3 regions of the Paenibacillus sp. Z3-2 genome follow, and region 3 is predicted to be linked to each of the others. Evidence: riboswitches for the same ligand, from Rfam matches in the RefSeq annotation. Region 3 holds a riboswitch; each other region holds the start of a gene.

Region 1 (10,872 bases), 2.0 Mb from region 3:
TAGAATGAAATTAGAACCGATTAGGTAACGGATACTTGGAAAGAAGGTGTTTAATTGAAACAATTCCTTCATTTAAGGTGGAATAGTGTTCGAAGAACAACATGCATGACCTTGGGCTTGCTCAGTTGTGTTGCCCTGTTCTCCTTCTCGTCGATTGCAAATGCAGAAGATAAGGCACTCTCTTCACCAACGCTTGCACGATCAACAGAGTATAGTTCTGAAACTCATACAGCTCAGAATAATAAGTTAGCTCCCGTTGCAGTACAGCAGTTTGCACAGCAACAAGCAGCTGCACTCGGCACAGCTAACGCCGAATCCAATTGGAAGAACGCCGATCTGGACTTCTACCCTCTTGGCCCTGGCACACATAGCTGGCTCGTACAAGCTGCATTTGAAGGAAAACACATCGGATATATGATTATTACAGCCACAGAACAGGGACAGATGAAGCTTAGTGAATATGGTCAAGGAGAACAGTCACCGTACAACAGTGAACTTCTTGGACAAGCATTGAATAGACAACTTGTGAATCTTGATGCGTTACTTGCTAGCGGGGGAGAGCTTCATGCTCGTTATGCTCTTCCTCTGCTGGCGTACTGGAAATTGGATCGACCTAATCAACCTGCACTTTATATTGATGCTACGAACGGAGATTTACTACCATCGGAGTTCTTGAGTCGACTGGAGGCTAACTCCAACCAGATCTCAGGCAACATAACTGATTTATCCACTACTTCACCTTTATCAGTTGATCCCCTTCATCTGCGACCAGCCTTCAATCCGGCGGACAATCTGTTGTGGATAACATCCAAGCCAGTTGCTGCCAATCGGGCAAAAGATGTGATAAAACACGGGGAGAATCAAGAGATTGTCTTCTCAGCGGATAATCGTAACGTCGTATACGGCGGACCTCTCCCGGTTAGCGGTTATCAACTATGGCATACAGATCAGGAAGAAGAGTCCATTCTGTATGTAGCGCTAGGCGGAAAACCATCTATTCAACGCTTTGTCCCATTAAGCACATTGCAACAAGATGGTCAATTTTACATTGCGAAGCCTTGACCACAACAAATAAGACGCCTTCCCATGTTTTAAAAGGGATTGCGTCTTTTGGTTTTATATTAGCGGTATTAGGTTAACGGTAGTCACCCTTGCCCGAAGAACTTTGTTTATGAGACTCTGTGTCCAAATTTTTTTCCTTTTTTCCTACCCACAGGGATACAGCGAATGGAATCATACCGAACCATTTTATTGACCAAGGCTCTTTCTTTTTGGCGCGACTTTTCCGCTCATCCTTCGGTGTATCGATATAATGAACTACTCGCTGCGTAATGTATTTTACCAATTCATCACTTTTGGCCATAACCTCTGCCCCCTTTGCTCCTGCACATTCGCGGAGCTTACGATAGTTCTAGTGTGTGCAAGATGTGCCGTAGTTAAACATTTTTTTTGAAAGGCGTATGAAAACCCTCAGAATGCACAGTCTAATGCCAAAGGTATCCATACAGTCATTAATCTGCATCCCGATACCTATTTCATGAAGGAGTGTGTATTCCCATGTATAAGCTGCTGACCGCTTCGTTAGCCCTGCTGTTCAGCTTCCAGTTCCTCCCCATCCTGCCACAGATCGCTCATGGAAAAGCAGCCTATCTTGATTTTTCCATATCTCAAAGTTCAGATCATTCCACTCCGTCTCAGAACAGTCCATCCATGCTGCCATTGACCGATGGAGATGCTTATCGCTCAAGTCATCATGCCTTTGCGGCACCTGTCATCCTGCTCGACGTGGGCCATGGCGGTGTTGACGGTGGTACATCAGCCCAAGGTGTGCTGGAGAAAGATATTAACCTCGCCATTAGCCAAAAGGTGTATCTCCTGCTTCGTAGCAAAGGTTACGCCGTCATCATTAACCGACTTGGTGATTATGCACTTAGTGATGAGAACCGCTGGCTGAACAGCCGCTCCCGTCATACCAGAGATCTTGCCCAACGTAAAAGCCTCAGCGAAGAAGTGAGTACTGATATCGTAGTCAGCATCCATGCGAACTGGAGTCCAAGATCCGCTACACACGGTCCAGTGGTACTGCACCAGAAGGAGGGCAGGAGCTATCTGCTGGCCCAATCCATTCAGGATGCGATGAACGAGTTGTGCGGTACTGAGCGTGGAGTTGTGTGGGGCAGGCCCTTCTATATGTTGAATTACGTGAAGCAACCTGCTGTCATCGTCGAAACCGGCTTTTTGAGCAATGCCGAAGATCGAGCCAGAATGAGTGATCCAACGGAGCAAAAACGAATCGCCCAATCCATCGCTAATGGCATTATTTATTACCTGTCGGTAGTGTAGGGGCAGCATGCCAGTTCCACACTTCGCGCACCAGATCACCGATACCTACAAACTCAATCTGACCCTGAAAACGAGAGATCGATTCACGAACCACAGCCGATGTGTTCAACCCCGTATGGCCGACATGACCAATGACGACACATATCTTCTTGTCAATCGCACGTTGAGCTGCCAGATCCATTTGCTTGCGAATGTGCTGCTTTGAGTTTTGATCATCCAGGAAAATGTCATTACCTACAGGTGGCATATTTTTGGATATCGCGAGTTCACCCACTACGGAGCGAAAATTCGTACGGCTGTCCACAAAGAAGAGGCCTCGTTCCTTGCATACGTCGAGCACAATCGACATGATGCGTTTATCGGAAGTGATTTTGGAGCCCATATGATTGTTCATTCCAATCGCGTGGGGCACATCATCTATCGCTTTCTCTACGCGTTCGCGGACTTCTTCATCCGTAAGATTGGATGTGATTGCACCCGGGCCCAGCCACTCAGGTTTTCCTTTCTTGGGTTCCATGGGCATGTGCACAATCACATCCATTCCCTTCTCATGTGCTGCAATCGCATCTTTCTTCGTTGTTGGCAGAAAAGGCATTACGGCTACCGTCAGTTTGACTGGCATCGCCAGAATCTCATCCGTTCCCTTCATGTCGTTACCTACATCATCGATGATAATTGCCATTCGCTTCAGCGTACCCTTTGAATTGATGTCGGTCATCGCTGCTGTGGCCAAGTCCGCGCGGCTCAGTGAACAAACCAAAACAAAAATTCCAAGAATCCCTATAACCATCATTCTGAACATAATGATTCTGGATTCCCGATTGGATTTCAATCCTTTTCTCACCGTTCTCAAAATTAAACCCCTCCTTTTATCCGTGTCCTCATTGTTTCATAATGTAGGCATGAATATGTACGTGGAAGGTAAATGATACAGCGGTAAAAAATTGATTTACACTAATCCACCAGAATACGTTGAGGCATTACTGTGAAATCAAGGCATTAAAAAAGGCCTGTATATTGCTCCAAGAGCAACATACAAGCCTTTTCTTCTGATGCGGTCGAGAGGACTCGAACCTCCACGGGGGTTAGCCCACACGGACCTGAACCGTGCGCGTCTGCCAATTCCGCCACGACCGCATATTATATCTCCGTAAGAAATCTCGGCGACAAGAAATAATATATCATGTGTAATCTATCATGTCAACACTGAAAATAATAACAAGTAAAGCCCGAGTCAGACGTCCATGTCTGATTCGGGCTTTACTTACAGTTACAAGGAGTTAACGCTATGAAACCTGAGGCTCGTCACTCATTACAGCTTGGAAGGCCAGTTGCCATACCATGCATAACCGCCTCTTCTTTCTTTATCAATATCACTTAATTTGTATCTAACTACCCCGTCGCGACCAATAAAGATCGGTTTATCCGTTCCCACTTCGTAGAAGCGAGCCCAGATCGGTGCAGCTTTGGAATCAGCGATAATTTTGCTGTCTCCGTTCGCTCTTTCATACTTGTAACCCGTAATCTTCACTTTGTTAAACCACGCCTCGGCTCCTTTAATGGATGCCGTAATTTTGGCGTTAGCAGGTCTGGTTTTCAGGAATTTAACAATCGTTACACTCTCTGCAGCCGTCAGCGATGGTACTTCATAGATTCTTGCGCTTGCCGGTTTAAGGGAACTGGAATCATGTTGTTGTCCCCATGCTGTCAGCTTACCGCCTGAAACGACCTGTGTATTCAGAATCGCTTCTACACCTTTAGCAACTGAGTTCTTACTGCGATTGGCAAGGGCACTGTCGATAAACGAGAAGTCACCTTTACGCGTTGCTACTTCATCCAGCATGTACATGACGTTAATCATGGCATCATCATTATAAGTGATGTGTTTGTGATATCCGGAGCTTTGGTACACTTGCGGCCATCCACCGTTTGAATACTGCATATTAATCAAAAAATTGATTCCTTTAATTGCAGCCGCTGAGTAGCGCGGATCATTCGTCTTTTTGAATTCCTTCGCCAATCTTCTAATCTCTGAGTATGTAGCCTTGTTGTCAATCGTGGACTTCGCCCATTCTCCACTGGTTTGTTTATAATCCTTTCTCCAACCTCCATCTGGCAGCTGGTTCTTCAAAACATCGGAAATACTTGCTGTTGTACCTGATGCATCGGCAGCAGATACCGTTGCTACAGGGAGAAAAGCCATTCCAACGGCTGAGAATACCATGGTACATGCTAGAACAAAAGTAACTATTTTTTTTGCTTTCAAAGATAACACTCTCCTAAGTTCGTTTTAATAAATCTCCCACTTCTACCTAACTTAAGATTCGAACCCCAAACCTCCTTTATTTGAATTCATCGCACAATAAAATCAAATTCCATCCAATATGTGGATTGGATAAAACGATAATATGCAAAAAATCGATTTTTGTCAATATATGCAACTTAATCAATATAATCTCTTTAATTCTACATAACGGAATAGTTCTTTTAACTCATGACAAACTTATTTATTTGTCCAAAATCACCTTCAACGAATCAATAGTGACGTTTTTGTCATGAATGATACCCAAACTTGATCCCCTCTTTCATATAAAAACCGTAATTCCGATAACATTGGGGTAAAATGAAGGGTTTTAAATGGGTTTGACAATTACGCATTTATGCAATATAGTTTCAAATAGTTACAAAAACTTAATTATTAATTGCCGAGTTTCATGTTTGAAAACGGGGGAACCAATTTGGGTGAATTATTCTTATACATAGGAAATATAGGGAACCTTCTACCGAACCCTTAGCTAACTCCGTAGGCATCGAAGGGAGAACATTTATTTTGAAAAAACTGATTATCTCCATTTTTGGAGCAGCTGTACTATTTACATCCGGAGCAACAAGCACAGAGGCAAGCAGTATTAACTCCGTAGTGAACAACATGACAGGCATACCTTACAAGTGGGGTGGCACAACGCTGGCTGGCTTTGACTGTTCCGGGTTTATGAGATATCTTTTCAACAAATACAGCATTGTATTGCCACGTACTTCGCAGCAGCAAGCCAAAGCAGGTACTCCGGTATCCAAAAGTAACATTCGCACAGGTGATCTGGTGTTCTTCAATACGATGGGCAAAGGCATTTCACATACAGGTGTATATATCGGCGGCGGACAATTCGCTCATGCTTCCAGCAGTAAAGGTGTAAGCATCACCAAGTTGTCCAATCCTTATTTTAATGATCGTTACGTAACAGCACGTCGGGTAACTGGACAGTTTATGTATGATAAAATGTTAGGGAAAATGTAATTCACACACAAAAAGGCACCGGATTTTAAACCGATGCCTTTTTGTGTACTTAAAAATGTGCATTGTATTGCTAACTAATGCAACGCCTTCTGCACTCGCATTGCGCCTTGAGACAGAGCATGTCCGCCACCGACAGCTCCAGCCACCGCAACGGTCTCCATGATCTCCTGATCTGTAGCACCCTTCGCACGAGCTTCTTCCACATGATAGAAGGTACATACCTCATTGTTAGCAAATAGTCCAATTCCGAGCGCAATGAGCTGTTTCGTCTTCGCATCAATCACGCCAGGCTGAAAACATTCTCCGGTAAACTCATGATACGACTTCACCACACCTGGCAGCACGTCGCTTAATGCTCCAATCTGATCCTTGTAGGCATGAACTTTATCATTCATCAATGTCATTTGCAGCACATCCTCTCGGCTATAGTTACAGATTTCCTCACTGTACCTATCTTCTCACCCGAGTGAGTCATTTATGCCAAGAAATCATGGTAATTGCAAACAATTAAACGTTCATGTTCTAGCCAAATTATACGGTTACTCACTAAGTAAACTTTGGCGCGGCTCGCTGAACAACTGATATCGGTAATTGCGATCCAGCTTAACAACACGTCGATTCCGACGACGGATAAGTACCTGCTCACCATCCCAGGCAACCACAATCCCGGTTACATCGTTAGTTTCCAGCTCGTCCCTCACTACTCTTACTTTCTCACCTGACAGACGCAGAGCGTCCAGTTCTGTATCACTGATCATGTTCATGGCTCCTATATTCCAAATTTATTTACAAAAAGAGACCTAAAATGAAATGTCATTTAGGTCTCACGTGACTGTATTGGACTGTCATGTCATTCGAAATTATGTCCCGACTGAAAGTTACCGCTGCGCGTGCTCTTTGCTGTCGTTCTTCTCGAACCAAAAATCAAGCACTTTGGCGGACATCACACGTTCTTCAAGGTACTCCACTTGATGCGGTGTAAATTGTTCTTTCCAAGAGAAGGACAACTCTTCGCACAAGCCTACAATCGTCAGTAATTCTGACCAGGCAACATAGCGTTTGTACCAGAAAAATTGAGGATGTTCAATCATATAGGGATAAAGGTCATCGAATTCCGTATGTTTACAATCCAGGGCACGTTCAAAATGAACTTTCGATTCCGCCAGCTTATCAATAAAAAATTGTTCTGTTGCCGGTTGGTTCCCCATGGTGTTGCCTCCTCTCCCTAACATAACCCCATTATAAATGAAATCCGCGGTCATGCAAAGGCATAGTTCTAAAAATAGGCCCTATTCCTTTAAAATGTCACATTTCGTTATCGTCAAATTGTACCGTTCCATCGTTCAGGGAACGAATGCGTACCAAGGCTTCCACCGGAATTCCCTGTTCACGAATCGTGCGGGCCCCCGCCTGAAAACATTTCTCGACCACAACGCCGAATCCGACGAGTTCCGCACCGGAACGTTCAATAATTTTGATCACTCCACGAGCGGCATCTCCATTAGCAATGATATCATCAATGAACAAAATGCGGTCATTCTCATGAATGAACTCGCGGGAAACCATTATGTCCGTTACGATTCCTTTGGTAAAGGACGGTACGCGTTCACAGTAAGCATCAGGATCAGCCAGAAGCGTTTTTTTACGACGAGCGAATACGAGCGGTACCCCAAGTTCATGGGCTGCGGCAAAAGCAACCGGAATTCCTGAGGACTCTACCGTGATTACCCGAGTCACTCCACTTTCACGAAAACGGGCAGCAAACTCCCGTCCCATCTCCATTGTTAGTGCAGGATCAATCTGGTGGTTCAACAGACCATCCAGCTTCAACACCTGGTCCGAGATGACAACACCTTCTTGTAAAATTCGTTGTTTCAATACTTCCATGATTTGACCTCCCAAGCCTATCCTATGAGGTAAAAGTATCATATATCTATCTATAAGTTCAAGCGAAATTGCCAGGGTGCTGTCCTTAAGGTACTATTCAAGCCAGAGCTTGCTATCCATTTGTCATGACTTTCGTGGGTCAAGCATACCTTGTACCATGGCACCCGCATGTCCAAACTATTTAGGGGCCTGAGAGGGGAAACACATGAAACAGGCATTTCGGGTGCTGCAGATCGCATTTACATACATTGGAACGGTGGTCGGAGCCGGCTTTGCAACAGGGCAGGAAATTTTGCAGTTTTTTACCCAGTATGGCAAATGGGCCACCATCACCATAGGCTTATCCACCATGCTCTTTGTCTGGTTAGGTACCAAAATGATGCTCATTGCTCACGATACCGGTTCCCGCTCTTATGAGGATTTGAACAAACATTTATTTGGCCACAAAGCGGGCAAATGGATCACATGGGTGACCCTTCTCATTCTCATCGGCGTGAACAGTGTCATGCTTGCCGGAGCAGGTTCCGTTTTTGTTGAACATCTGGGTTTGCATTATCAGACCGGTCTGATCGTCACACTTGTAGGTTCATATCTGCTTCTCGGTCGTGGCATTCAGGCTATTCTTCAGATGAATAGCATCGTCGTGCCCATGATGCTCCTGTTATCTCTGCTCATGATAACTAGCACCCTGCATCATCCAGGTGCATCCCGATTCATAACGCTGACGACAGACTCAAGCCCTTTTCAGGTGTGGCTGTCTCCACTGCTGTATACTTCGTTTAATCTGGTGTTGGCCCAGGCCGTTCTAGTACCCTTGGGTAACCAGATTCGCAGTCGGAATGTCCTCAAATGGGGCGGAGTACTCGGCGGAATTGGTGTAGGTTTCATGTTGATGGCAGCTCACTTCGCCATGTCAGCGCAGATGCCAGGCATCATTCAATTCGAAATTCCGATGGGCAGCATAGCCTTTCATCTTGGATGGGCAGTGCAATCTGTATATGTATCCCTTATTTTCATGGAAATATTTAGTACATTTGTAGCAGACATCTATGGAATGACTCTGCAACTCAGACAACACATACGAGTGCATCCCCGTTTCATTACATTAACCATTATGCTGTTATGTTACTCACTCAGTCAGTTTGGATTCAGTTCCCTGCTATCTATCCTTTACCCTATCTTTGGAAGTATGGCAGTGATCTGGGCTGCCAAATTAGTGCTAAACCGTTGGGGCACCTTTCGTGAGCGAAACAATACATAAACTTCACAGTCATATATATCATTATGTTGATAAATATCCAATTGCTTGATGACCCTAGGTCACTCGCGTACTCTCCTTGAGGATAACAAAAGCCGCTGTTTCGCACAGCGGCTTGCACTTCTTTGCTCTCTTTTTCTAGGCTTGACTGGGAAACTGCAAGTACATTTTTTTCAGCTCATTCACCGACCTGCCGAGAGAGTAATGTGTTTTAGCTTTTTCACACGCCGAACGGGCAAGTTCATAACGGTAAGCCGGGTCCAGCATTACCTTTTCGAGCGCTTCAGCCAGCGCAGAAGGATCTTCTGCGGGTACAAGCAACCCATTGCTACCATTCTCGATCTGTTCGGGTATACCACCTACATCCGTGCCGACAAGAGCCAGGCAACTCAGAGCCGCTTCTGCAAAGACAGAACCAAATGCTTCTGCCCGTGAAGGCAATACAAAAATATCGAAGAATGGCATGAATTCCTCAGGGTGAAGTGTATAACCATAGAAAATGGTCTCATTATAAATGCCCAACCGCTGCGCTAATTCTTCCAGGTCAGGACGAATCGGCCCGTCTCCAATAATATGTAACACATAATCATGACCTCGGCCCTTCAGTTCTGCACAAGCCTTGAAAAGAATATCCAATCCTTTCGCTGGAACAAGCCGACATACCGTGACCAGCTGTGGTATTGCATTATCATGGGGAATTGGCTTAAACCGCTTCTCATCGAATCCATTGGGGATCACTCCAATGACATCAGGGTCCTTCACGTAGGGGGCCAGATAACGACGGAACGAATCCGAGACCGTTAAGAGGCGTTCTGCCTGATGCTCCAGCTCACCGTATATCGCAAGCAGAAATCGATGCTCTGGCCCATCCGTTTCAATACGTCCATTCAGAATTAATTCGCGTTCATAACTGGAGTGAATCGTCTGGATGAGGGGTGTATCCGGGAAAACCGTTTTCATTGCAAGTCCCGCAATCGGGTGGTGAGCATGAATCAGATCATAGGGCTTCTGAATACGCAGTTTGGTCCACCATAGGTAATCACGATAGGTTTGAATATATTTTTGGACAACAGGACTGTCCTGATATTCGGTCCAATCGAATGTTTCGAACTGAACCTCCTCTCTGCCCTTGTTGCGAATACGTTTCGGCAACGAGAACAGATCCATTTCCCACCTCGGGGTTGTAAATCTCTCCTGCATATACGGAATCATAGAGGATACACCTCCGGGCTGCTCCGGAGGAAAGAAAAGCGCCTGCAGCAATTTCACCGTTAGTTTCCCCCTTTCTAGCTTACGTTCTTTCAATGCATATACATTCATGATATATCAGAACATATGTTCAGTAAAGATGAAAAATGAGAATCCCTCTCAATTATTCATCCTTGAATGGATGCACATCTTCTTTCTTGTCTGCGTATTGCTCTACTGTCCATTATGACATAGGGGAGCCAGAACATCTATATTACATTAGACGCCGCAAGCCTCCAGTGAAGATGACTTGTTTGCACTGCTCTTCTTATTCAGGTTAAACTGACCCAGCTAGTTGTTCACCAAGTCGTATATACAACATATTCACGAACTGTGCCCCTCAGAAGTAAAAGCCAACGATCCTTCAATCAATTTCTGATGGTTGTCACAACGCGTTCGTTAGATAGCCCAATTTTCAGCTGAGCAGCTCCACGGGCTTCTCATATGTACTGTAACCATCTGTCTCTCCCAAAAAGGTATACCCATTTCGCGCATAAAAAGCATTCAACGTCACATTGCTCGCTCCGCAGTCCAACCGAACCGTATGTTTGCCCTCAAACTGAATGCCACTGCTGGACCATTGCAATATCGACCGCCCCAGACCGCTCTGAGCATATTTTCGTCGAATTGCCAAACGATGCAGATAGATTGCGCCATCCTCGGCGTGAGCTTTGGTACCCCAGAGATGAATATCCCATGGGCTTGGCTGAACCATAAGGATAACCATTCCCGCTACGTCCGCACCTTTTTTGAAAACAAAAACATCCCCACGCCGAATTGCCCCTGCCGTATCATGTGAATCTTCACCTTTAAGCAAAGCGTTCCATTGGGAAGAACCTTG
Region 2 (10,872 bases), 1.4 Mb from region 3:
ATTATTGTTCGCATCCGAGCTAGGTGGAAATTGACCCAGTCCCTGTTGCCAGGCGCGGTTGCAGCTGTGGATAACCCAGTGGTGGTCAATGATGATGAGTTGGTGACGTATGGATTGGAACGTAAGGCTTTCCAGGTCGGATGTAACATGTCTCATGAATGAGGTCCTCCTTTGACGGAAATCTTATCTCAGTTCATCTGGAATATCCAAAATATCAGCGACCAGATGTCTGAAGCGGGTTGCTTTGCGTGTGCCGTGAATGAGATTGGACAAACGATAGGGCGGGATACCGTACTGTTCACAAAAGGTCTTCTGGTCCACTTGAAGCTCGGTTAGCCGTCGTTTGATGGCCCATCCGAACGGAGTCACTGGTTTTTTCTTGTTCAAAAGGGTTCACCCCTGATTAGAATGTAGTATTCAGTCGCCCTTTCTTCATGTAGAATATATAGAAATGCGAGCTGTATATTTTATTATATACGTAAATGCGTCATCTAACAATTAAAAAAGACGGAAAAAAGTGTATTTTGTGATGTTAAATGGCGTAAATGCGTTAAATAAACAAATAAAATGACAAAAAACACGTCGGCAAGGAGGTTGCCGCGTGTTTTTTTGTTTGTCCTAATGAAGGGAAGTGGAGCTGAGGAGAAAAAGGATTAGGCCCTGTAGGCATGAAGTCCAGCTCCAAGCATATGGAAACTGGGAAAAAATGATTTCATGGACATCGAGGTTGGCTGTGCCAGTCCATCCGCAGCCGAGGCGCTGACGGTATTCCATTCATTCTCCAAATCTGCGGCCAGGCGGACCATCAGATCTTTGGTAGTATCGTTGTTCAGGGGAATGACTTTGGAGGCTTCGGTTATGCAGGCATTCATGGCTGAATGAAGATAACCAAGGACCGCCTCCTCGACCGGGATATCGAGGTGGTGGTTAATCCAGGCGTGAACAGTGGAGAGGCAGCCAACTGAATCATATTTGGCGAAGATCTGTTCGAGCTGGCTGAGATCAATCCAGGGGTGCAGAGCGCGTGCAAGTCTGATCAATCGTTTACCCATAACAGCAGCTTGTTCTCTGAGTTCTCCAGGAGTTCGCTGAACATGGACGAGCTTGTCGATCAGAGCTATCCGCCATGTATCCTTGTGATCTGCTGCGGTATAGATGCCTTTGATGGCCATGCCTTCAAGACGAACGATACTGGGATGCAACTGACAACGCATGAATGATTCGAGATCTTCAGCATTACGAATGGTACCCTCCTTGATATGGATATCCATGCCGAAGGAATGGGTGAACCCTCCAACCTGAATAGAGGAATCAAGCAGATTGACATAATCGAGCAGCTTATTCCCACGGTTCACAATCATTCGCCTCCTGTGTTCGTTAAATGTCACTTAAAGTAACATTTATATTCCTTTTTGTTTGCTTTGTGTTTGAAAATCCGAACTATATGATAGTTATCTTCCCATAAATGTCCGCTTTTTGTCAATAGAATCCTTGGAATTTATTGTTCTAAAAATGATAAATCATATATTGTGTTATTTAATGTATCATTTTAAGTTAGGTATTCACAGGGTATAGGGGAAGATTATATATTACTATATATAAATGATTACACAGATCGGCTCTATCCGGAAAAGAGGGGATCAAAACTAATGATATGCAGTTCATGACTAAACATGACGAGAATATGCGATTTTTGAGGAAAATGCCTGGCTGAAAAAGAAGCATTAAAAAATACTTTACTTTTAGATCTAAACCCGGTATAATCAATTCTGTTGCCGATTATTTACGACATGCGGTCGTGGTGGAATGGCAGACACGCTATCTTGAGGGGGTAGTGGGCGTATGCCCGTGGAGGTTCGAGTCCTCTCGACCGCATCATATGAACGATTAAGAAGAAGCTTTCCTTTATTGGAAAGCTTCTTTTTTTGTCTTTTCGACCAGTAGAACCTCAAGTCAGGAAAAAGGCCCTCCATTACCCGGGGCGATCGTGCTTACCTTCTGGTTACGGGTGGCCTATGTATTATTTTTGAAGCAAGTTCTTGATATCTTCTTCAATCTTGTCGGGTGTTGTTTTGGGAGCATAACGTTTCAGTACCTGTCCGTTCTGATCCACAAGGAATTTGGTGAAATTCCATTTGATTGCTTTGGAGCCGAGCAGGCCAGGAGCTTCCTTGCTTAGATGCTGGAAGAGAGGATGAGCGCTTGAGCCGTTCACATCAATTTTCTCGAACATAGGGAAGCTCACGCCATAATTCATCTGACAGAACTCTGCAATGTCGTCCGAAGAGCCTTTTTCCTGTGCAAATTGGTTGCTTGGAAAACCCAGAACTTCAAACGGAGCATCCTGAAACTTGTCTTGCAGTTCTTGCAGGCCTTTGAATTGAGGAGTGAGGCCACATGAGCTAGCCGTATTCACAATCAGTAGCACTTTGTCACGGTAGTCGGACATTTCAACTTCTTGACCGCGAAGAGTATTCACTTTGTAATCGTAGATTGTCATCTAAATCGCCTCCATTATATAATCTTATACCCCTTATTATATTGGTTGCAATTAAATAATACAAAACTAATATGGTGTTAAAAGAATCAAAACAGGCAAGTTGTGCAGAATACGTGAATGAATTGCGATGTGATTTTCGTCAGAGTGAGAATTAGATAGACTTGAAGAGATAGATAGAGTATAACCTTGTTGTAAGCGCTATTATGTATGGGTATTGGCGAAAATCTGCCGATTCGGTGATCTGTGCGGACTTTACACCGTCATGGCGCGGGTGTATGATTCATAACGTAATTTCAATTTAAATTAAATTGTACTTGAAAAACGAAACAAACGATAATATCGCTCGATCTTACTTTAAGATATACGAACGATGTTTTAATCGCTGAGTTTCCATTCTTTGATGAGTGGGAAACGGGGGAACCAACGGAATGCGCTGTCCAGGACAGTGGGCATTCATGGGGTGAATTTTCCGGTGACAGCCGGAAATAGGGCGACTCTCGCGCCCGAATCCGTCAGCTAACCTCGTAAGCGTTAAAGGGAGAGGCAACAAGCCGTACGCTGGTTCATGGTGTTTTCGCCATGGATTATTTAAGAAGCGTTCGGGAGGCCTTGGTCCCCCACGCTTCTTTTTTGTTGTCTTTTCACGCCAAGGGAGGAACGAATGATGGATACTGAGATGATCTTAGTGACTGCTCCAAATGAAGCAGGACGCAAATTTATCAAATTGCTGATGTACAAAAAAATGCCGTTTGCCGTTCTAACCAACAGTGCAGGGGAAGAGCGTAGACTCCGTAGAATCGGGGTAGAGCATGTCATTCGCATGAACACGGCTGCAGCTCAAAAATGGTTTTTGCCGCAGGGCAGCGTAGGCAATGTGTTTATTTTCGAAAACAGCCTGAATCTGACCTGTCGTTATTTGCAAATCTGCCGTTCATGGACATCGAAGTCCCTGTGCGTCATTACGGAACAGAGTCATCCAAAGGGCATCTATCGGGGGATGGGCGCAGACCGAATTGTATATTCACTCAATGGGGAAGTCGGCTTTCTCCTGAATGGTTAGTGCGCTAGCTTGATAGCTTGTGATTGCTCCGGTGTAAGGGGCCTGTTATAATTGAATATATCAATAAACGGAAATTTGAGGAGACTCATGCTTGATGGTGGGTCTTCTTTTTTATGGTTTTTAGAGGTAGTTCAAGGAGGAATTGGCGTGCCGGATGTAGGTGGAATAAAGTGGTTGTTTTTTGATGTTGGAGATACGCTGGTGGACGAATGGGAGCCGGTTGATGATATTATCGGACAGTTCGTCCGTGAAGCATGCGCTTTGGGGTATCCGGTGCAGATTGAGGCGGTACGAGAACTGTTCACGAACTGTTACCAGAATTATGAGCAATGGCCTATGAGAGTGGCTATTCGCACATTCATTGGAGACGAGAAGCACCAAAAACAGATTCAGGACAAGCTGAAGTTTCAAAAAGATCTTGAACGTCCTTTTCCTTCAGCGGATTCGGTTCTTGGGCACTTGTCGAAGCATTATCGCATTGGCATTATTGCCAATCAAAGTCCTGGAACGGAAGAGAGACTGGAGAGCTACGGGTTGCGGAAGTATGTTGATGTTCTGGCCTGTTCGGCTGAAGAAGGGGTGTCCAAGCCAGACCCTGAGTTATACGCTGTAGCCTTGAAGCAGGCCGGTTGTGAACCAGAGGAAGCCGTCATGATCGGGGATCGGATCGATAACGACATTATTCCTGCTCGGAAGCTGGGCATGCGTACGATACGGATTATGCAGGGTTACGGGAGATTCCAGCCGGAACTATCGGATGACGAACGTGCAGATTGGACTGTTGATTCATTGGATAAGCTCCTGCCGTTATTGGTGCCAAACCAGGATTAGATGATTGCGTACGAGAGATTCTACTATAAATGAAAACACGTTGCTGTATAGCAACAATAAAGGCTGATCAACTTGGGTTGAACTGCACCCCGTCAAGTAGACAGTACAAAAAATAAAAGATGGTTAAGCGGCCTTGGTCCTGAATTCATTGGGACTGAGGCCGTTTAGTTTTGCCTGTAACCGTTCGTAATTGTAAAATTGTATGTAATCATCAATGTCTTTTTGGAGTTCTTCAAAGGTCCCGTAGGTATGCAAGTAATACTTCTCACATTTGAGCGTCCCCCAAAAGGATTCCATGGGTCCGTTATCAATGCAACGGCCTACCCGAGACATACTTTGTGTGAGTTTCGCTTCGTCCAACATCTCCTTAAAACGTAAAGAAGTGTACTGGAAACCGCGGTCACTATGAAGCAAGGGACGGCTTGCTGGAGCAGCTTTTAAAGCCAATTCCAGCGTCTTTAAGACCAGCGGATTGTTATTAGAATGTCCTAAGACATAAGCAACAATAGACTTGTCGTGCAGATCCTTAATTGCGCTTAAATAGGCCTTCTTCCCGTTGCCGTACTTGAATTCCGTTACGTCGGTTACCCATTTTTGGTTTGGCATTTCCGCCTCAAATTTACGATTCAGTATATTCTCCGCAACCTGCTGAGGGGTAGAGCCTATGTACTTCTTCCTCTTTTTTCGGGTGACAGACTGGATGCCCTGGAGCTTCATCAGACGGTATACTCGCTTCGCGTTAATATTGCTGTCCATTTGCCTGCGTAAATGCAGCGTTAATTGGCGATACCCAAAGGTTCGCTCCACCTTCTCATAGAGAAGGAGCATGGCCTGTGTAAGTTTCGCATTGTCGGTCTCCCGTGAACTGGGTTTTCGATTCAACCATTTATAGTAGCTGGACCGCGGAATTCCTGCGATTTCACACAAAAGCTGAAGGGAACAGGACTCCTCTTGCCGAACAACTTGAATAGCCAGGTAGATGTTCTCCTGACGAATGTGACTTAACGCCTCCTCCTTTCGAGTTCCTCTAACTTTTTTAGAAAAGCATTCTCCGCACGCAGCCGCGCATTCTCGTACTCTAATTTTTGCATAGCAAGTCTGTGGCGATCTGCCTCCGTGAGTGCTTCAGCTGATTTGGTACGTCCTCTGCCGTCTCGTAGCGCCTCTTCGCCGCTTGCTTCGTATTTCTTTACCCAGCTATATACTTGTTGGTATGAAACGTGAAAACGGCCTGCGGCCTGGGTGTAGTCTTGTCCATTTGCCAGACAATATAGCACGATATCGATCCGTTCCTGCCAAGTGGTTACGCGTCCTTTGGTCATCGCCCTGGTTCCTCCTGAATGAGCAGCGGTTAAGCTGATGCTAAGACCATTATACTTCTTAATCCAGTTGGCGAGTTGGGTTCGACTTGCAATTTTATACTTGTCGATGATTTGATATTGCGATAATCCTCCTTCCAAATAATCATGGACCGCTTGGCGTTTGAGCTCTGCTGAATACTTTTGATTACGGGAACGGACTTCCAGGCCCTCGTAACCGTACAACTGATAACGGCTTCGCCACTTGACCACAGATGTTTTGGATAATCCGTACTTTTGAGCCACAGCTTTTAAACCAAGTTCACCACATTCAATTTCTTGCAGAATATTCAATTTTTCAAGTGCCGTAAACTTCTTTTGTTCCATAAAAACACTCCCCATACAGTAACAGGCTTTTATTATTTCACCTGTCTACTATATGGGGAGCATATCAGGTATAGAATACCGGAGTCGATCAGCCTTTTTAATATTTAGTCATTTAGAATGAGATTAGAACAACCGGATCGTCTGAATGATCAGATATACATTTAGCACAACGATAATAGCGGCAATGACCCATGAGATGATTTTGAGCCATAATTTGTTGGCGAATGCACCCATGCTTTTTTTATCACTCGTGAACATCACCAGGGGGATGACAGCAAAAGGTAATTGAAGAGACAGCACGACCTGGCTCAAAATGAGCAGTTCTTCTGTGCCATGTTCTCCTGCGATGGCTGTAACAATTACAGCAGGGATGATGGCGATCAGACGTGTGACCAGTCTACGCAGCCATGCTGGAATTCGAATATTCAGGAAACCTTCCATGACAATCTGCCCAGCGAGTGTACCTGTAAGAGTAGAGTTCTGACCTGATGCCAACAGCGCCACACCGAAAAGGATACTTGCAACAGTAGTACCTAATAGAGGTGTCAGCAGATGATAGGCATCAGCGATCTCCGCAACCTGCGTCATGCCGGCACTGTGGAATACAGCGGCAGATACAATCAGAATGGCCGCATTGATGAACAGAGCCAGTGTCAGCGCGATTGTAGAATCCATGGTCGAGTACCGAATGGCTTCTTTTTTACCCTGCGGTGTCTGTTCGATCTGACGGGTCTGTACTATGGAAGAATGCAGGTATAGATTATGCGGCATCACGGTTGCTCCGATAATACCGATGGCGATATAGAGCATGGCCGGGTTTTGCAAAATCTCGACATTGGGTACAAAACCATGGAGAACGCCGCCCATATCCGGCTTCGCTAGAAACAGGTCGATGCCGAAACAGAGGGCAATGGTCGCCATCAGCACAATGACGAGAGTTTCCAGAGCGCGGAAGCCTTTGTTCTGCAGTACAAGGATCAATAGTACATCGACTGCGGTGATGATAACGCCGTATAACATAGGAATGTTAAATAACAGCTTTAACGCGATGGCAGAACCAATGACTTCTGCCAGATCGGTGGCTGCAATGGCAAGCTCACACAGAATCCATAACATCATGACGACAGGCATGCTGAAGCGTTCGCGACAGGCTTGAGCCAGATCCCGTCCAGTGACAATTCCGAGCTTGCCAGCCAATGATTGAAGTACAACGGCCATCAGGTTCGAGAGCAGGATGACGGATAACAAGGTATACCCAAACTGTGAACCGCCTACGATATCTGTTGCCCAGTTGCCGGGGTCCATGTAACCTACGGCAACGAGGTACCCTGGGCCTACAAAAGCGAGGAATTTCTTCCACCATGCAACATTCTGCGGGACTTTCATCGAGCTATGTGCTTCTCCAAGAGAAGGGGCCATGCCCGCAGTAGACAATGATTCACTTGAAGGCGCGTTGAACGGATTTTTTTTACTCATACGATAATCACCTGACTTTAAAATTATTGATTTTGAAATATTGATGCGGGACGAACCGCTCATGATATATCTAAATTTTTATGTTTATTGTTACATTGTACTCCTTCAATTATTTTTGTCTAGTGCAACTTTTGTGTATCAGGACAAAATTTCGAATGAAGCTTAAAAATGCCCTTTCGTACATTACCCAACCTCAGGAAAAATACAGCGATGGAAGCTAATATGCATTAAAATGATAAAGATGTAAAAGCTGATAAAGATATAAAATGCGTTTCAAAATGAGCCAGAAGTTTAAATTGAAATGAAGGCAGTTAAAACTATATGGATAAGGGAGAGATTCTTAATGGAAGCTTTATATACAGCAGTAGCGACAGTAAAAGGTGGACGTACAGGTTCGGTGACTTCTTCGGATGGCGTGCTCAAGCATGATCTGAAAATGCCAAAAGAGCTTGGTGGTTCCGGTGGTGAAGGTACCAACCCTGAGCAACTCTTTGCCGCTGGATATGGAGCATGTTATGAAAGTGCCCTTGCCAATGTAGCACGTAAAGCAGGTGTGAAATTGGAGAATGTGGTCGTTACAAGTAACGTATCCATTGGTAAAGACCCTGCGGATGACGGTTTCCAGCTGTCTGTTCGTCTGGACGTGAGCATGCCTGGTGTGGATCACACTCAAGCAGAGGATCTGGCCCGCAAGGCACATGATTTCTGTCCGTATTCCAAAGCAACACGCGGCAACATTGATGTTGTATTAAACGTAGTCTAAGACCTGACTCCCGGTAGTAACGGGAGAAGTTATAGAGCAGGGTATCCTGGATACCTGATGTTCAAATACAGAGCCCTGCTGGCAATCGGCAGGGTTTTGTGATGGTTATAATACATGAACATGATGCAGGAGATTAGATATCAGATATCGTACTATTTTACATAATTGCAATCCCACTTGATGCTACACATTCCTTAAAGGGGGAACAAAGATGAGTATTGAAGAGATGATTGAGCGGCGATTTGTATGTACGAAATGCAGGGGGACGGATTGTAACATTAAGGAAGTTTCGATGTCAGGAGCAGGCCTGAGCAAAATGTTTGATATCCAGCATAACCACTACCTGTTCGTGGCCTGTTCCTCCTGCGGGTATGTTGAAATTTTCGATCCGGATGTCTTGAAAGGGAAAAAACAGGGGCAGGTGGGGACAATTCTGGATATTCTGTTTGGCGGGTAGACATGCGTGAGTTGACATTGAACTGAATTTTCTTTAATATGACTTAGTACTGAGTAGTGTCATTGCATGAACCAAATTTGAATTAAACAGGTGATATCCATGTCTTATAGACCGCGTATTGCAGATTTAGAATTAGCTTATGGTAACAAGGAAGACGGATTGTATGAATTTAAAATGAAATTGGTAGACGGTACAAAATGCCGTGTATTCTACTCCCGTTCTCCGGAATGGAAAATGACCACTATCAGCCGTCTGCAGAAAACGCCTTGTCCAGTATGTCGCAAAGATTTCATTTGCAAATGTATGGACCAATGGGCAACTGACCTGCATCAACAGATGATCGATGACCAATGGATGGATAAGGCAGTTACGGAGTAATTGTCGGACAGATACGAGCGTGGGCACAATGCCTGCGCTCTTTTTCTTTTTATTTCCTATAAATAAAATATGGCATTAGTGAACAAGATGGCTCAGAGTGGGTAAGTTACTCTAACCGTAACAATAGGGGGCAGCCAATATGACAGCAAATCAAACGGATGTGCATCAGGGACATCCCATCGTACTGGTGGATGGCGTCTGCCACTTCTGTCAGGGATTAACCAAGTGGATTATCAAGCGTGACCCGGAAGGGAAATATCATTTTGCTTCGCTCCAATCCGATGTAGCCAAGGAATTGCTGGAGAAAGGCAATCTGTCGACAGACAGTATGGACACCTTTGTGCTGATCGAAAATGGAAAATACTATACACGTTCGACCGCCGCGCTGCGATTGGCCAAAGGTCTGAAGTTTCCTTATCCGTTGTTATATGTTTTTATTATCGTTCCGAAATTTATTCGTAATGCAGTCTACAACTGGGTTGCGCGTAACCGTTATCGCTGGTTTGGCAAGGACGAAGCGTGCATGTTGCCTACCCCAGAGATCAAAGATCGATTTTTGTGATTAATAACGGAAATAATTGGGTAATGACAATAGATCATATCTAATTTGGGAGGACAACAACTTGAAGAAGTGGACTACATTATTTATCGGGGCATTATTAGCAGTAAGCTTGGCAGCATGCGGTAACGACACAGATAATACGGCAACGCCGCCAGCGACTAACAACGAAACGACTAACGAGGGCAATACACCTGCAGAGCAGGAGACAAAGATCCCTACCCTGGACGAATTGATTACCAAAACCAATGCAGCTACGAAAGACATAAAAAGCTTCACAACTGAAGCAAACATTGATCAGAATCTGAAACTGGATGCTGGTGAACAGTCCCAGGATCAACAGGTTAAAACATCGCTCAAGATGGATATTATCAAAGATCCAATGATGATCTATCAAGAGATGAATATGGAAATGTCGGGACAAGAAGCTCAGAACGTGAAGCAGTATATCACTTCGGACAAAATCTACTCCCAAGTTGGAGATCAATGGGTTGCGATTCCTGAAGCTCAAACGACTGAATTGATTGAGCAGATGAAAGCAAGCATGAATCCCGAAGGTGAATTGGAGCAATTCAAAAAGATCGAAGAAGATACTGAAGTGACTGAAGAAGGCGACAATTATGTGATTAACGCTGACGTATCCGGTGATAACGTGAAGGAACTGGCCAAAGCCGTAATGGAGCAAAACGGATCGGATGCCCAGATGCAAGCCATGCTTGATCAGATGAATATTACTAGCATGAAGATGAAATATATGATCAACAAAGAAACCTACCTGCCTGCAAGTACGGACGTAACCATGGTCATGGAGATGGAACAGAATGGACAGAAAATGACGATGGACATGAAGATGACCAGTGCATTTTCTAACCACGATCAAGTGGAAGAGATCAAGATTCCACAAGAAGCATTGGATAGCGCAAAATAATTTGGTTATGCCAAAGCTTATGTTGAAGATGATTAATGCGGTAAGCGAGCATTGATGCATGTCGTTTGCAGGGCACCTCTGAACTAGATCTGTGTGAGCCGAGAGGTTTACCGGATTAGAATCAGAGGTGCTTTTCTTTTTGGCGGGGATATGGTCAGGGTTCAAGGTGATATAGTATAGTCATGTATAATTAGGGAGGGGATATCAAACATGATTGAATATGCACACATCCACC
Region 3 (10,872 bases):
CGTTTATACTGCAAAACGGTTTTTCCGGCGAAAATGCTACATTTTGTTCGCTTATGCACCCGATTGAATATCCCTGCCAATCAAGTCCCATACTGGAAGAAAAGAGAGGAGCCCGTTCCATGATCAAGCCAAACCAAAAGACCCGCAAACGCGGGTTCCGTGTACGGAAATTGTTTAAAAACCTGTCTCTGCTCGCCGTGCTCGCCATACTTGCTACCGCTGCCGGATTGGTCTATCTATACGCAACCAGCCTGCCCCTTGCAGACTCTGACCGGAATTCCAGATTGCTGGACAGTCAGGGTGAAGTCATCGCTACCTTCTCGGCAGGCGGCAAAGACTCTGTGCCCGTTCAACTGGAGGATATCGCTCCAGATCTGGTCAATGCCACTTTAGCAGTAGAGGATCGCAAATTCTATAATCACTACGGGTTCGACGTTCAAGGGATGGGACGGGCTGTGCTCGTTAACCTCGAACACATGCAGATGTCACAGGGTGCGAGTACATTAACCCAACAACTGGCGCGTAACCTGTATCTGTCTCATGAGAAAACATGGACTCGCAAAGCAAAGGAAGCCATGTACACGGCGCAATTGGAAATGAAATATAGCAAAGATGAAATTTTGAAGATGTATCTGAACGAAATCTATTATGGGCACGGTGCATACGGAATCGAAGCGGCTTCGCGGATGTATTTTGGCAAATCAGCCAAACAACTGGATCTCGCAGAGAGTGCCATGCTGGCAGGAATCCCGAAAGGGCCTACCTACTATTCACCCTATAACCATATGAAGAATGCCAAAGACCGACAGAAAATTGTGCTGAATGCCATGGCGGATATCGGAAAGATCACCCAGACCGAGGCGGATAAAGCCTATGAGAAAATGCTTTCGTTCAAGCCGGAAAGTGAACGTAAAACGGTGGAAAGTGCTCCTTATTTCCGTGACTATATTCGAAGTCTGGCCATCAAAGAGCTGGGAATCAGTGAAGCAATGCTGGATCATGGGGGATTGAATATCTACACCACACTGGATCTACGTGTACAAAAAGCGGCTGAAGATGCTGTAGCAAAAGGTATGGATGCCAAAAGCGAGCTGGAGACGGCTCTCGTGTCCATCGACCCTCGCACGGGTTACATCAAAGCCATGGTGGGCGGCAAAAACTACCGCGCCAATCAGATTAACCATGTACTGGCAACCACACGCCAGCCAGGCTCGGCGTTTAAACCCATTATGTATCTGGCAGCACTGGAATCTAAGCAGCTCACCAGTGCATCCATGTTTAACAGTGAACCTACGCTCTTTCATTATGACAATGACCGCAAAACCTATAAGCCTGGCAACTTTGGAGACAAGTATCTTGGTGAGATTGACCTTAGGCAGGCGATTGCCGCTTCAGACAATATCTATGCGGTGAACACCATTATGCAGATCGGTCCTGAGCAGGTTGTGAACATGGCGAAAAACCTCGGTATTACAAGCAACCTGAGCGCTGTGCCTTCCCTTGCCCTGGGAACCTCACCTGTCAGTCCGCTGGAAATGGCATCCGCCTTTTCCGTCATTGCTGCTGGTGGACAACGGACACCACCTGTCGCCATTCTGCAAGTGACAGATGCCGCAGGGCGTGTACTCTATGAATCTCCGCAGACCAAAGCTGAGACCGTGGTGGAACCTGCAGCAGCTTATGTCCTGACTCGTTTAATGGAAAGTGTCTTCGAAAATGGGGGAACGGGTAACCGGGTGTCTGCTGCGATCAAACGTCCGGTAGCCGGGAAAACAGGGACGACCAATACGGATGCATGGCTGGTTGGGTTCACACCGGAGCTCTCCACCGCTGTATGGGTTGGGTATGACCAGGGTAAAGCCATCTCGACTTCGGATGGCCGCCGGGCGGCGCCGATCTTTGCCCAGTTTACAGAGCAGGCACTTGCGAGCGTACCACCCAAAATTTTCACCGTGCCTGATCATGTTGTAAGTGTCTACATTGACCCGGAATCCGGCAAGCTGGCAGGCAACGGTTGTGAAGAGAAACGACTGGAAGTCTTTATTGATGGTACTGAACCGACAGAAGTATGTCATGGCACGACAGATGATTCGGATTCAGGGGAGGACCAGAAAGCCCGTCAGGTAGAGAATCAACAAGGCATACAGGAAGAGAAGCATTCCTGGTGGAGTGACTTCAAACGTTGGTGGGTTGAATGACGAAAACACGAGATGACTTAATTACGTCATCCCTACTCCCTGATTATATTGGGCATTTGGAAATTCCACTTCGGATGAAAACTCATAATTATTCAGATCGGTGAATACTGTTACCATACAAGCAAAAGGCCCCGAACCGAACTTTCCGGTCAAGGGGCCTTTTGTTTTTTTGCTTTTATACTGTATTGAATGATCTGTCTTAGGCCAGTGCTTCCTTCAATACATCCGGAGAAGCATTCCACCATTCTTCGTTGTGTGAGATCAGCAGTGTCTTAAGTGCAGCTCGGGCTTCTGGTCCAAGCTCATCCAGCATGAAGCGACGCTTCAAGGCATAATCCATGCGATTCACATGTTCCGCCAGCAGTTTCCATCCACGTCTTGCTTCCGTATCAATCCACATCTCACATGCCGTTGCCCCACCATACAGTTGGCCTTCCTCCGTGCGATCGACAGCTACCCACACCAGCCATACTTGGCGTCCGTTGGGCACATCTTCACGATTGGTAGAGAACTTGATATTGCGTTCCACTTTGCTCTTCGCATGCATCGCACCGATATCGATCTTGGCTTCGCCATTATCAATAATGACCGGGGAAAGGTTATTCAGATCAATGGAGCCTGCACCGAAGCCTTTATGCTTGCTTTTTGCACTAACGATATTCAAGGCAATCTGTTTTTTGCCGTTTTGCTCGTTTTGGTCCATGTTTATAGCCTCCAAGGGTTGATACAAATATTTTAACTAATAATTGGCCCATTGCAAACATATACATGCTGTAGATGCTTGTCAACGGGAGGTATTTAACGATGATTCCACGACGCGCCAAGAGCTGGCTCACCGCATCCCTGGCCCTGTGTGTACTTGCCGGAGGGATATGGATCACTCTGGGTTATAATCGCTCAACTCAATCCGAATTGCCAGTACTCGCCCCCGAATCGGGCAAGCCCAAGGCAATAGCCCCAACCCCAGCACCTCCAGAAAGTATACAGACCCCTACCGCCGAAGTGTACAGCAACCGTGTTGTGGAGTATCACATGGATGTGAAACTGGCCGAAGGGAACGTATTGAAAGGGACTCAGACGATCACCTGGACACATCCAGGTAAAAAAACCGTCAGTGAACTATATTTTCATATGTATCCCAACGCCTTCTCTTCTGCTGACACCACCTTTATGAAGGAATCCGGTGGAAAGCTTCGGGGTGATATCATGCCTACCAATGGCTATGGCTCCATGAACATTACCGAAATGAAAACGGAGGACGGGCTCTCTCTGCTCCACCGGATGCAGTATGTGCAGCCAGATGACGGAAACATCAAGGATACCACCCTCATTAAAGTACGCTTGCCCAAACCCGTCAAAGGCGGGGAAAGCATCACACTCCACACCCGGTTCGAAGTAAGTCTGCCGAAGATTTTTGCACGGATGGGAACCGCTGATGATTTTGTCATGGCCGGTCAATGGTTTCCCAAATTAAGTGCCTATGAACCTGTGGGCAGGCGTGGAAGAACAACGGAAGGCTGGAATCTGCACCAATACCACGGCAATTCGGAGTTTTACGCCGACTTCGGTATATATAGTGTGCGTATTCGGGTACCTGAAACATACAAAGTTGCTGCTACTGGATTCCCAACGCAGCAAGCTGTGGTGAAGAATGGAGAGAAAGTCTATCAATTCTATGCCGATGATGTGCATGATTTCGCCTGGGCAGCCTCACCCGATTTTGTCTACGCCGAGGAACCCTTCTCTGCACCCAATGTTCCTGGGGTACGAATCAAGCTGTACCTGGACCCTGCTCATCAAGATCTGAAAGAACGATATTTCCATGCCGCTAAGGCCGCACTAGCCAATTATAGCAAATGGTTTGGTCCATATCCTTACGCGACCTTATCCATCGTTGTTCCGCCCAAAACGGGGAACGGTGCCGGAGGTATGGAATATCCCACGCTAATCACAGCCTTTGGTGCGGATGATACCACGCCAGGCTATGACCTGGAACGTACCGTAGTTCACGAGATTGGACATCAATACTTCTACGGCATGGTTGCCAGTAACGAATTTGAAGAAGCTTGGCTGGATGAAGGGTTCACCTCTTATGCAGAAGACAAACTGATGGAGCAGGAATATGGACTGATCCCGAACCTGCCGGTACAATCGGGCCTGATTACGTCTCCTTCATCATTAACACAGGAATCCTGGAAGTTCGAGTCACAGAATGAGTACGCGGCCAATGTCTACACACGTGGCAAGCTTGTATTGCTCGGTATAGAACATCAAGTCGGTGCGAAAACAATGGAACGTATTCTCTCTACCTATGTGAAGAAGTACCGCTTCAAACACCCCACATCAGCTGATTTCCAGAAAGTTGTAGAGCAAGTAACCCGTACTTCCTGGTCTGATTATTTTAATCAATACATCTATGGTAACGGAATGGCTGATTTTGCTGTAGAGGATATTCGTGTTACACCCGTGCAAAAAGACGGCCAAACATTGTACGAGTCTTCCGTGACGATCGTGAAAAAAGGCAGTGATTACAACGCCGTTCCTGTTCGCATTGCTTTTGAAGACGGGCATATCCTTACCAAGCAATGGAATGGCAAAGAAGATCGCATCACCTATAAATTAACTCACACATCCCCTGTCTCCTGGGCCATGACCGATCCTCTGTACACGATCGTGCTGGAGAACCGCCACATGAACAATTTCCTGAAATCCGGACTGGATGAGCCAACAAAATCCCGCTGGAGCATGAGTGTAACCAAACTAATAGAAGCCATATTCGGAGGTCTGTCATGGTGAGGTGGAAACGGTGAAAGCAAAAATACGCGAAGGCTGGTTTCTCGTCCGTCAGCATATGTTCATTGCAGCACTCTTATTTCTCTATCAGCTCATATGGGGATATTTCCTCTATCGAATGGTTCAATCAGCGGTCGTCCCACTGCTCCTGCGCTATCCTGACCCTGATGCCGGGGAGTTAAGTACGCTTTTGTTCAAAATGGAAAGCCAACTTAACCTGTCCACCCATCCGGAGGTTCATCGTTATCTGTGGATCCTGGGGGCTATGCTGCTGGTTCGCATGTTGATCAGCCCCCTCATTCAAGCAGGACTGCTCTACTCGCTTCAGCACTATAATAGTACTGAAGAGCGCATTCCATTCGTCCGCGGAATCAAAAATCTGTGGAAACCGATGCTGTTGCTCCACAGCATACGTACATTATTGATACTTCTACCCGCCTACTGGCTCATACCGAAGCTGTATTCAATTCTACTGGATGGATTTCATTCCCTTCAATTACTCTTGCCCGGCATACCTTATATAGCTGCCTGGTTCATATATGGCTGGGTTATCCATCACGTCCTTCTCTACATGCAGTTCGGTATTTCCGCACCGGAGGGAGAAGGTGGCGCTCACGGCACACTCAAAGCACTCTGGATTGCACTACGACATCTCATCGCCGTGATTGGCATTGCACTGCTGCTGGGCGGAGTTCACCTGCTTATCTTCGGGGCGTTCACTTCAGCCTCATGGTTACTAACAGGACTCACCGGACTTATACTACAACAGACGTATCCTCTTGCCAGATGTCTAATGAGCCTGTGGAAAATATGCGCCCATTTTCGCTTATGGCAGTCCAAAACATCCAAAGGTTAGAGCAAATCGTTTAAAAATTGTTACCATCGCATGTTAAACTCATGGCCTAATAAGTACTTATAAATAGGCAAACCTCAACCTTTCCCCGTCAAAGGTCGAGGTTTTTTTTGCTAAATTTATTGTTAAACGTTGCCAAACCGGTACACCTCTGTTACAATAATCGCAGTGAGTTTTTAGTAACAACTTTGTAATCTTTATATTCATATTTGTAACTACTTAAAATTAAATCGTCATTTCTTGATTTCGCAGGTGCATAACTAGCATAGCCAAATTCCTGGCACCTGGGAAGCGGGGGAACCAGTTATGGGTGAATTGATCTTGCTACAGAGGGATCATAGGGGACCTTCAACCGAATCCTTAAGCTAACCTCGCAGGCGTTGGAAGGGGTATATCTCTTGTTCAAAAAGAAATTAACCGCAGCTGTACTTAGCCTCACATTTGCATTATCGCTTGGTGCAGGCAGCGCATTCGCAGATTCAAAAATGGATACAGTAATTGATTCAGCAATGGGAACTACATACAAAAGCGGGGGAACAACGCTTAACGGCTTTGACTGCTCCGGGTTCACACGGTATGTATTCGACAAGTTGGGTATTGATTTGGCACGCCAATCCAGTTCCCAATTCGAAATGGGCGATTCCGTATCCCGCATGGAGATGAGAGCTGGCGATCTGGTATTCTTTAATACAACAGGTAAAGGCGTATCTCATGTAGGAATCTTTGTAGGGGATGGAAAGTTCGCACACTCCTCTTCTTCCAAAGGTGTTACGATCAGTGCATTGAGTGAAAACTACTGGGCCAATCGTTATGTTGGCGCTAAACGGATTATGAGCACGGACGCATATGAATCACTGGCCCTTGACTAGGGACAAGCTGGGCAACATGATGCTGTAACCATTAACCCTACTGGAACGAAGTAAGAAGTATAACAGAACCGCCCGGTACATTCTCCGCAGGAATGTATCCGGCGGTTTTTTTGTGCTTCATCCCCTGTTCACGTAGCAAGTAACACATGAGGCATATCCTGCGACATCAACAGCTTTACTTGGCGTTCGTTTGTCCGTGCCCTTATGATGTTTTTACCCATCCCGTTATAATATAAACGTAATTACCGGAACTTTTGTTTCATTTTTTTCCCAAAGTTGCAGACTTGCTAAAAGAACTGCTCTTTTGTAGAGTGGACAGAGGGTTTGGTGATGAATGAGAGGAGCGTGCAGATGTATGAATGAAGCCCCTGTGACGTTTCACGTTGTACCCATGCTAGAAGAACATGCGGAGTTTATCTGCAATTGGCAATACGAGCCGCCTTATAATATCTACAGCTGGCTCCCCTGGGAGCAGATGAAGGCACTTGAAGTGGAATTTGGGGATGCACAGCTGCGGCAGGAACAATATGCGATTGTTCTAGATCAGAACGAACGCATATATGGATTTGTTCAATACTTCCCCCTTCAAGGGGTAACCCGGATTGGCCTCGGCATGCATCCAGAGCTGTGTGGTCAGGGTCAAGGGAAAGCTTTTGTCACCGCCATTGTACAGGAAGCCATTCGCCGAAACCGGACGAATGAGATTGACCTGGAAGTGCTGACTTGGAATGCCCGTGCCATTCAAGTCTATCTGAAGAGTGGATTTGTCATCCAGGATACATACGAACGACAGACCCCTACCGGCTTAATGCCCTTTCACTGCATGGTCTATGAAGGGCCTCGTGATTAGAATTCATTGCAAAACAACCAAATCTGCTCCTTGTTATGTGATTAGTTCAAAAAATTACCACAAAATGCTATGATGTGACTACAGGTTCCGTTATAATGATATGGATAGTTTCAGGTTAGATGATCTTTCATTCTGGAGGGGACATAAGGGATGCACAAATGGATCATGAGCGGGGTATTTTTTGCAGCATGCGCTTTAGCTATTGTTTTAATGTTTACGCTTCCAGGGAAAGAGGAAGTGGCTGAAGAAGCGAAACCAACCATGCCGGAAGTGACGATGGATGCAGGACAGGCTGAGGCACTGGTCAAAGCCAACTGTATTTCCTGTCACGGGGATCAGCTTCAGGGTGGCGTAGGTCCTGCTCTGGCAAACATCGGCAGCCAGGATGATCTGGAGAAGATCTATTCTACGATTATCAAAGGTAAAGGTGGCATGCCTGCCTTTAAGGGCAAACTGCAGGATGAAGAGATTGCCAATATCGCCATGTGGTTGTCAGAGAAGAAATAATCTCTGCACGCGCATAACGAAGAGGCCCTTAATCCCCCTTTGGGAGAGTAAGAGCCTCTTTGTTATGCAGATTATTGAGCTTCTGGCGCGTGCTCGGCCAGAAAGGCCTCGACTTCATGTGCGGACGGCATCCCGGACTGGGCGCCGAGCTTCGTCACGGATAACGCGGCCGCGCCCATGGCGAAGCCTACAGCCGCGTCCAAGGTCTCACCGCGCGCGAGGGCTACCGCCAGCGCGCCGTTGAAGCAATCGCCAGCGCCGGTCGTATCGACGGCGCTTACGGCGTAGCCGGGCGCACGGCACGCGCCGGCACGCCCTGCTTGTACGCGGCCACCAGGCGCCGCCGCGTACACTGCCCCCTCGGGGCCGAGCGTCGTGACGACAGCGGCCCCGAGGGATGCGGCGAGCTCTGCAACCGCCGCATCCAGGTCTTCCGGCCGGAGATGATCCCGGCCGGTAAGCACGGCAAGCTCAGTGCGGTTCGGCGTGACAACGTCGACGCACCGCAGGAGCTCTTGGGGCAGACCCGGCACCGCGGGAGCCGGGTTGAGCACAACCAGTGCGCTGCCTTCAGCCGCTAGTTGGGCGGCGCGGGTGACCGCAGGCAGCGGGATCTCCAGCTGCAGCAGCACCGCTGCGGCTGCAGTCAGGCTTTTTACCGTATCCGCCTCCTCCAGCATCGCAGGCACAACTTGTCCATTCGCCCCAGGAATAACAATAATCCGGTTGTCTCCTTGTGAGAGCCAAATGGACGCCGTCCCTGTAACCGTGTCTTCCAATATGCGAACCTGCGAGGCATCTGCACCACTTTCCGTCAGACTGTGCAGTAGACGTTCGCCAAAACTGTCCGACCCCACCGCACCAATCATCGTGGTTTGTCCACCCAGACGCGCAGCGGCAACAGCCTGGTTCGCCCCTTTACCACCAGCGAGATAATGCAGTTCCTCACCGCTCACCGTCTCTCCCTCTTCCGGAATCGTGTCTGTCTTCACCACGAGATCCATATTGAGACTGCCTACGACAGCAATAAGAGGTTGTTTCTGATTATAGCCTGACATGTATGGTTCACTCACTTCCGCCGTGCGATAATAACCGAAATCGTTATTCCGACCTCATTTTGTCATAAGCTTCGTTATACTGCCCTGCTTCCTTGATATCTACAGATGTAATACCGCCCGCATCCCATGACGTAAGACGCAGCGTAACCGTTGTATAGTCAATCGTAATAAAAGGATGATGATTGAATGCTTCCGAGATCGCAGCGACCTCATCCACAAATGCAATCCCTTTCATGTAGTTGGAAAACACGAATTTACGTACAATCCACCGTCCCTCTTCCAGTTCCCAGCCTTCCAGCCTTCCCAGATGAGCTTCGACTTCCTCTTGTGAAAAAACCATGCGTTATCTTCCTCCCCATAAGATGGTACATTACAGACGGATGTCCGTATAACCACCGACACCTTCGATGCGATCCATAGCAACCTCAAAGGCCAGGCACACCGCCATGCGGTTGGCCCATTTCACGACTAACATCTTACCACGGACAAGCTTCAAAATCCAATCAACCAAATGGCATAGATCCAATAACCGTAAGGCTTTGAGAACATGTGCACACACTAAATTAAAGGTACAAACGTCAGCTCTTCTTCCCCGATCAAAATATGAATGCGGTGCTGATCCTTATCATGGATGACGACTCCACTTCCAACCGGGATGACAGACTCTTCACCCAGTGCATAGAACAGATCCTCCGCCAACGCCTCATCCACTTCAAGTTGCTCAGGCGTGCCTAGTCTCTCCCACTCTTCCGAGTCCATTTCAAAGAAAACATACCGATCCGGTATGCGTCCGAGTGCCGTTGTCAAATCTGTCAAAATTCCTTCATAATCCCGTCCATGCTTTACGCCCATTGGCTTTTCACTCCTATTCGGCCCCTAAGGAGCGGATTTGATCTTATTATACCTGAAAATAACCCTTAAAAAAAAAGGCCTATTGGTCGATAAATACTATACATGATCGTTTTAACTGTTTTGGCAATCCAAAAGAGTGCCAAGCATTAAACGAATTGCGGCTCTACGTTCGTCCGGAAGCCCGAATATAGCCGCTTGAAAGGATTCAATTTTATCTCATGGATGAGGTGTATGATGAACATTTCAACAATTATTGGACTTGTTTTGGGACTCGCTTCACTTGTACTCGGTATGATGTTGAAGCATGCTCCCCTAATTAATCTGGTCAACAACCCAGCAGCCTACATGATTATATTTGTTGGTACCGCAGGAAGTATTTTTATGGCATTCCCCATGTCAGAAATTAAGAGAGTTCCGAAGCTCTTCGGGATTTTGTTCAAACAGCAAAAATTGATCGACCGCGTATCCCTAATCGGCACATTTATGGACTGGGCTTCCACTACCCGTCGTGAAGGTTTGCTTGCACTAGAATCAAAAGTTGAAGAAATCGACGATCATTTCCTTCGCAGCGGCATGCGAATGATTATCGACGGGAACGATCAAGATTTCGTCAGCGATGTTCTAATGGAAAATATTCACACTACAGAGGAACGTCACCGCAGTGGTGCACTGATCTTCTCCCAAGCAGGTATGTATGCTCCAACACTTGGCGTTCTTGGAGCCGTAGTTGGTTTGATCGCAGCCCTTGCGGACCTTAGCGATATGGATAAGCTCTCTCAAGCGATTGCAGCAGCATTCATCGCTACCCTCTTGGGTATCTTCACAGGTTATGTACTGTGGCATCCAATGTCCAACAAGTTGAAGCGGATGTCCAAGCAAGAGATGGAAATCA

The links. Region 3 has a riboswitch for cyclic di-AMP ahead of M1D71_RS00525 (C40 family peptidase). Riboswitches for the same ligand answer to the same signal wherever they lie in the genome.
Region 1: linked by a shared signal. The riboswitch ahead of M1D71_RS09670 (C40 family peptidase) and the one ahead of M1D71_RS00525 (C40 family peptidase) in region 3 are both predicted to bind cyclic di-AMP.
Region 2: linked by a shared signal. The riboswitch ahead of M1D71_RS06500 (HAD family hydrolase) and the one ahead of M1D71_RS00525 (C40 family peptidase) in region 3 are both predicted to bind cyclic di-AMP.

The regions. Positions count from the first base shown of each region.
Region 1 is NZ_CP096397.1:2,136,145-2,147,016, reverse strand. It holds gene M1D71_RS09700 (hypothetical protein) at 55-1,062, shown strand; gene M1D71_RS09695 (YqzE family protein) at 1,136-1,363, opposite strand; gene M1D71_RS09690 (N-acetylmuramoyl-L-alanine amidase) at 1,558-2,343, shown strand; gene M1D71_RS09685 (divergent polysaccharide deacetylase family protein) at 2,318-3,196, opposite strand; tRNA gene M1D71_RS09680 (tRNA-Leu) at 3,397-3,480, opposite strand; gene pelA (pectate lyase) at 3,656-4,618, opposite strand; cyclic di-AMP (ydaO/yuaA leader) riboswitch at 5,037-5,168, shown strand; gene M1D71_RS09670 (C40 family peptidase) at 5,174-5,638, shown strand; gene M1D71_RS09665 (carboxymuconolactone decarboxylase family protein) at 5,713-6,042, opposite strand; gene M1D71_RS09660 (hypothetical protein) at 6,178-6,396, opposite strand; gene M1D71_RS09655 (hypothetical protein) at 6,517-6,846, opposite strand; gene M1D71_RS09650 (xanthine phosphoribosyltransferase) at 6,944-7,525, opposite strand; gene M1D71_RS09645 (YkvI family membrane protein) at 7,731-8,786, shown strand; gene M1D71_RS09640 (glycosyltransferase family 4 protein) at 8,922-10,052, opposite strand; gene M1D71_RS09635 (GNAT family N-acetyltransferase) at 10,447-10,872, opposite strand, start outside.
Region 2 is NZ_CP096397.1:1,506,846-1,517,717, forward strand. It holds gene M1D71_RS06475 (hypothetical protein) at 1-156, opposite strand, end outside; gene M1D71_RS06480 (XRE family transcriptional regulator) at 184-387, opposite strand; gene M1D71_RS06485 (urease accessory protein UreF) at 654-1,355, opposite strand; tRNA gene M1D71_RS06490 (tRNA-Leu) at 1,793-1,875, shown strand; gene M1D71_RS06495 (glutathione peroxidase) at 2,021-2,500, opposite strand; cyclic di-AMP (ydaO/yuaA leader) riboswitch at 2,871-3,046, shown strand; gene M1D71_RS06500 (HAD family hydrolase) at 3,162-3,560, shown strand; gene M1D71_RS06505 (HAD family hydrolase) at 3,708-4,391, shown strand; one part of gene M1D71_RS06510 (IS3 family transposase) at 4,515-5,440, opposite strand; one part of gene M1D71_RS06510 (IS3 family transposase) at 5,440-6,076, opposite strand; gene M1D71_RS06515 (Nramp family divalent metal transporter) at 6,200-7,495, opposite strand; gene M1D71_RS06520 (organic hydroperoxide resistance protein) at 7,896-8,315, shown strand; gene M1D71_RS06525 (zinc ribbon domain-containing protein) at 8,527-8,772, shown strand; gene M1D71_RS06530 (hypothetical protein) at 8,872-9,150, shown strand; gene M1D71_RS06535 (thiol-disulfide oxidoreductase DCC family protein) at 9,290-9,712, shown strand; gene M1D71_RS06540 (DUF6612 family protein) at 9,774-10,637, shown strand; gene M1D71_RS06545 (VOC family protein) at 10,848-10,872, shown strand, end outside.
Region 3 is NZ_CP096397.1:102,801-113,672, reverse strand. It holds gene M1D71_RS00545 (transglycosylase domain-containing protein) at 120-2,198, shown strand; gene M1D71_RS00540 (YwhD family protein) at 2,398-2,901, opposite strand; gene M1D71_RS00535 (M1 family metallopeptidase) at 3,003-4,994, shown strand; gene M1D71_RS00530 (hypothetical protein) at 5,005-5,847, shown strand; cyclic di-AMP (ydaO/yuaA leader) riboswitch at 6,102-6,239, shown strand; gene M1D71_RS00525 (C40 family peptidase) at 6,243-6,713, shown strand; gene M1D71_RS00520 (GNAT family N-acetyltransferase) at 7,069-7,563, shown strand; gene M1D71_RS00515 (c-type cytochrome) at 7,714-8,070, shown strand; gene rbsK (ribokinase) at 8,142-9,128, opposite strand; gene M1D71_RS00505 (4a-hydroxytetrahydrobiopterin dehydratase) at 9,172-9,468, opposite strand; gene M1D71_RS00500 (hypothetical protein) at 9,499-9,639, opposite strand; gene M1D71_RS00495 (hypothetical protein) at 9,687-9,980, opposite strand; gene motA (flagellar motor stator protein MotA) at 10,215-10,872, shown strand, end outside.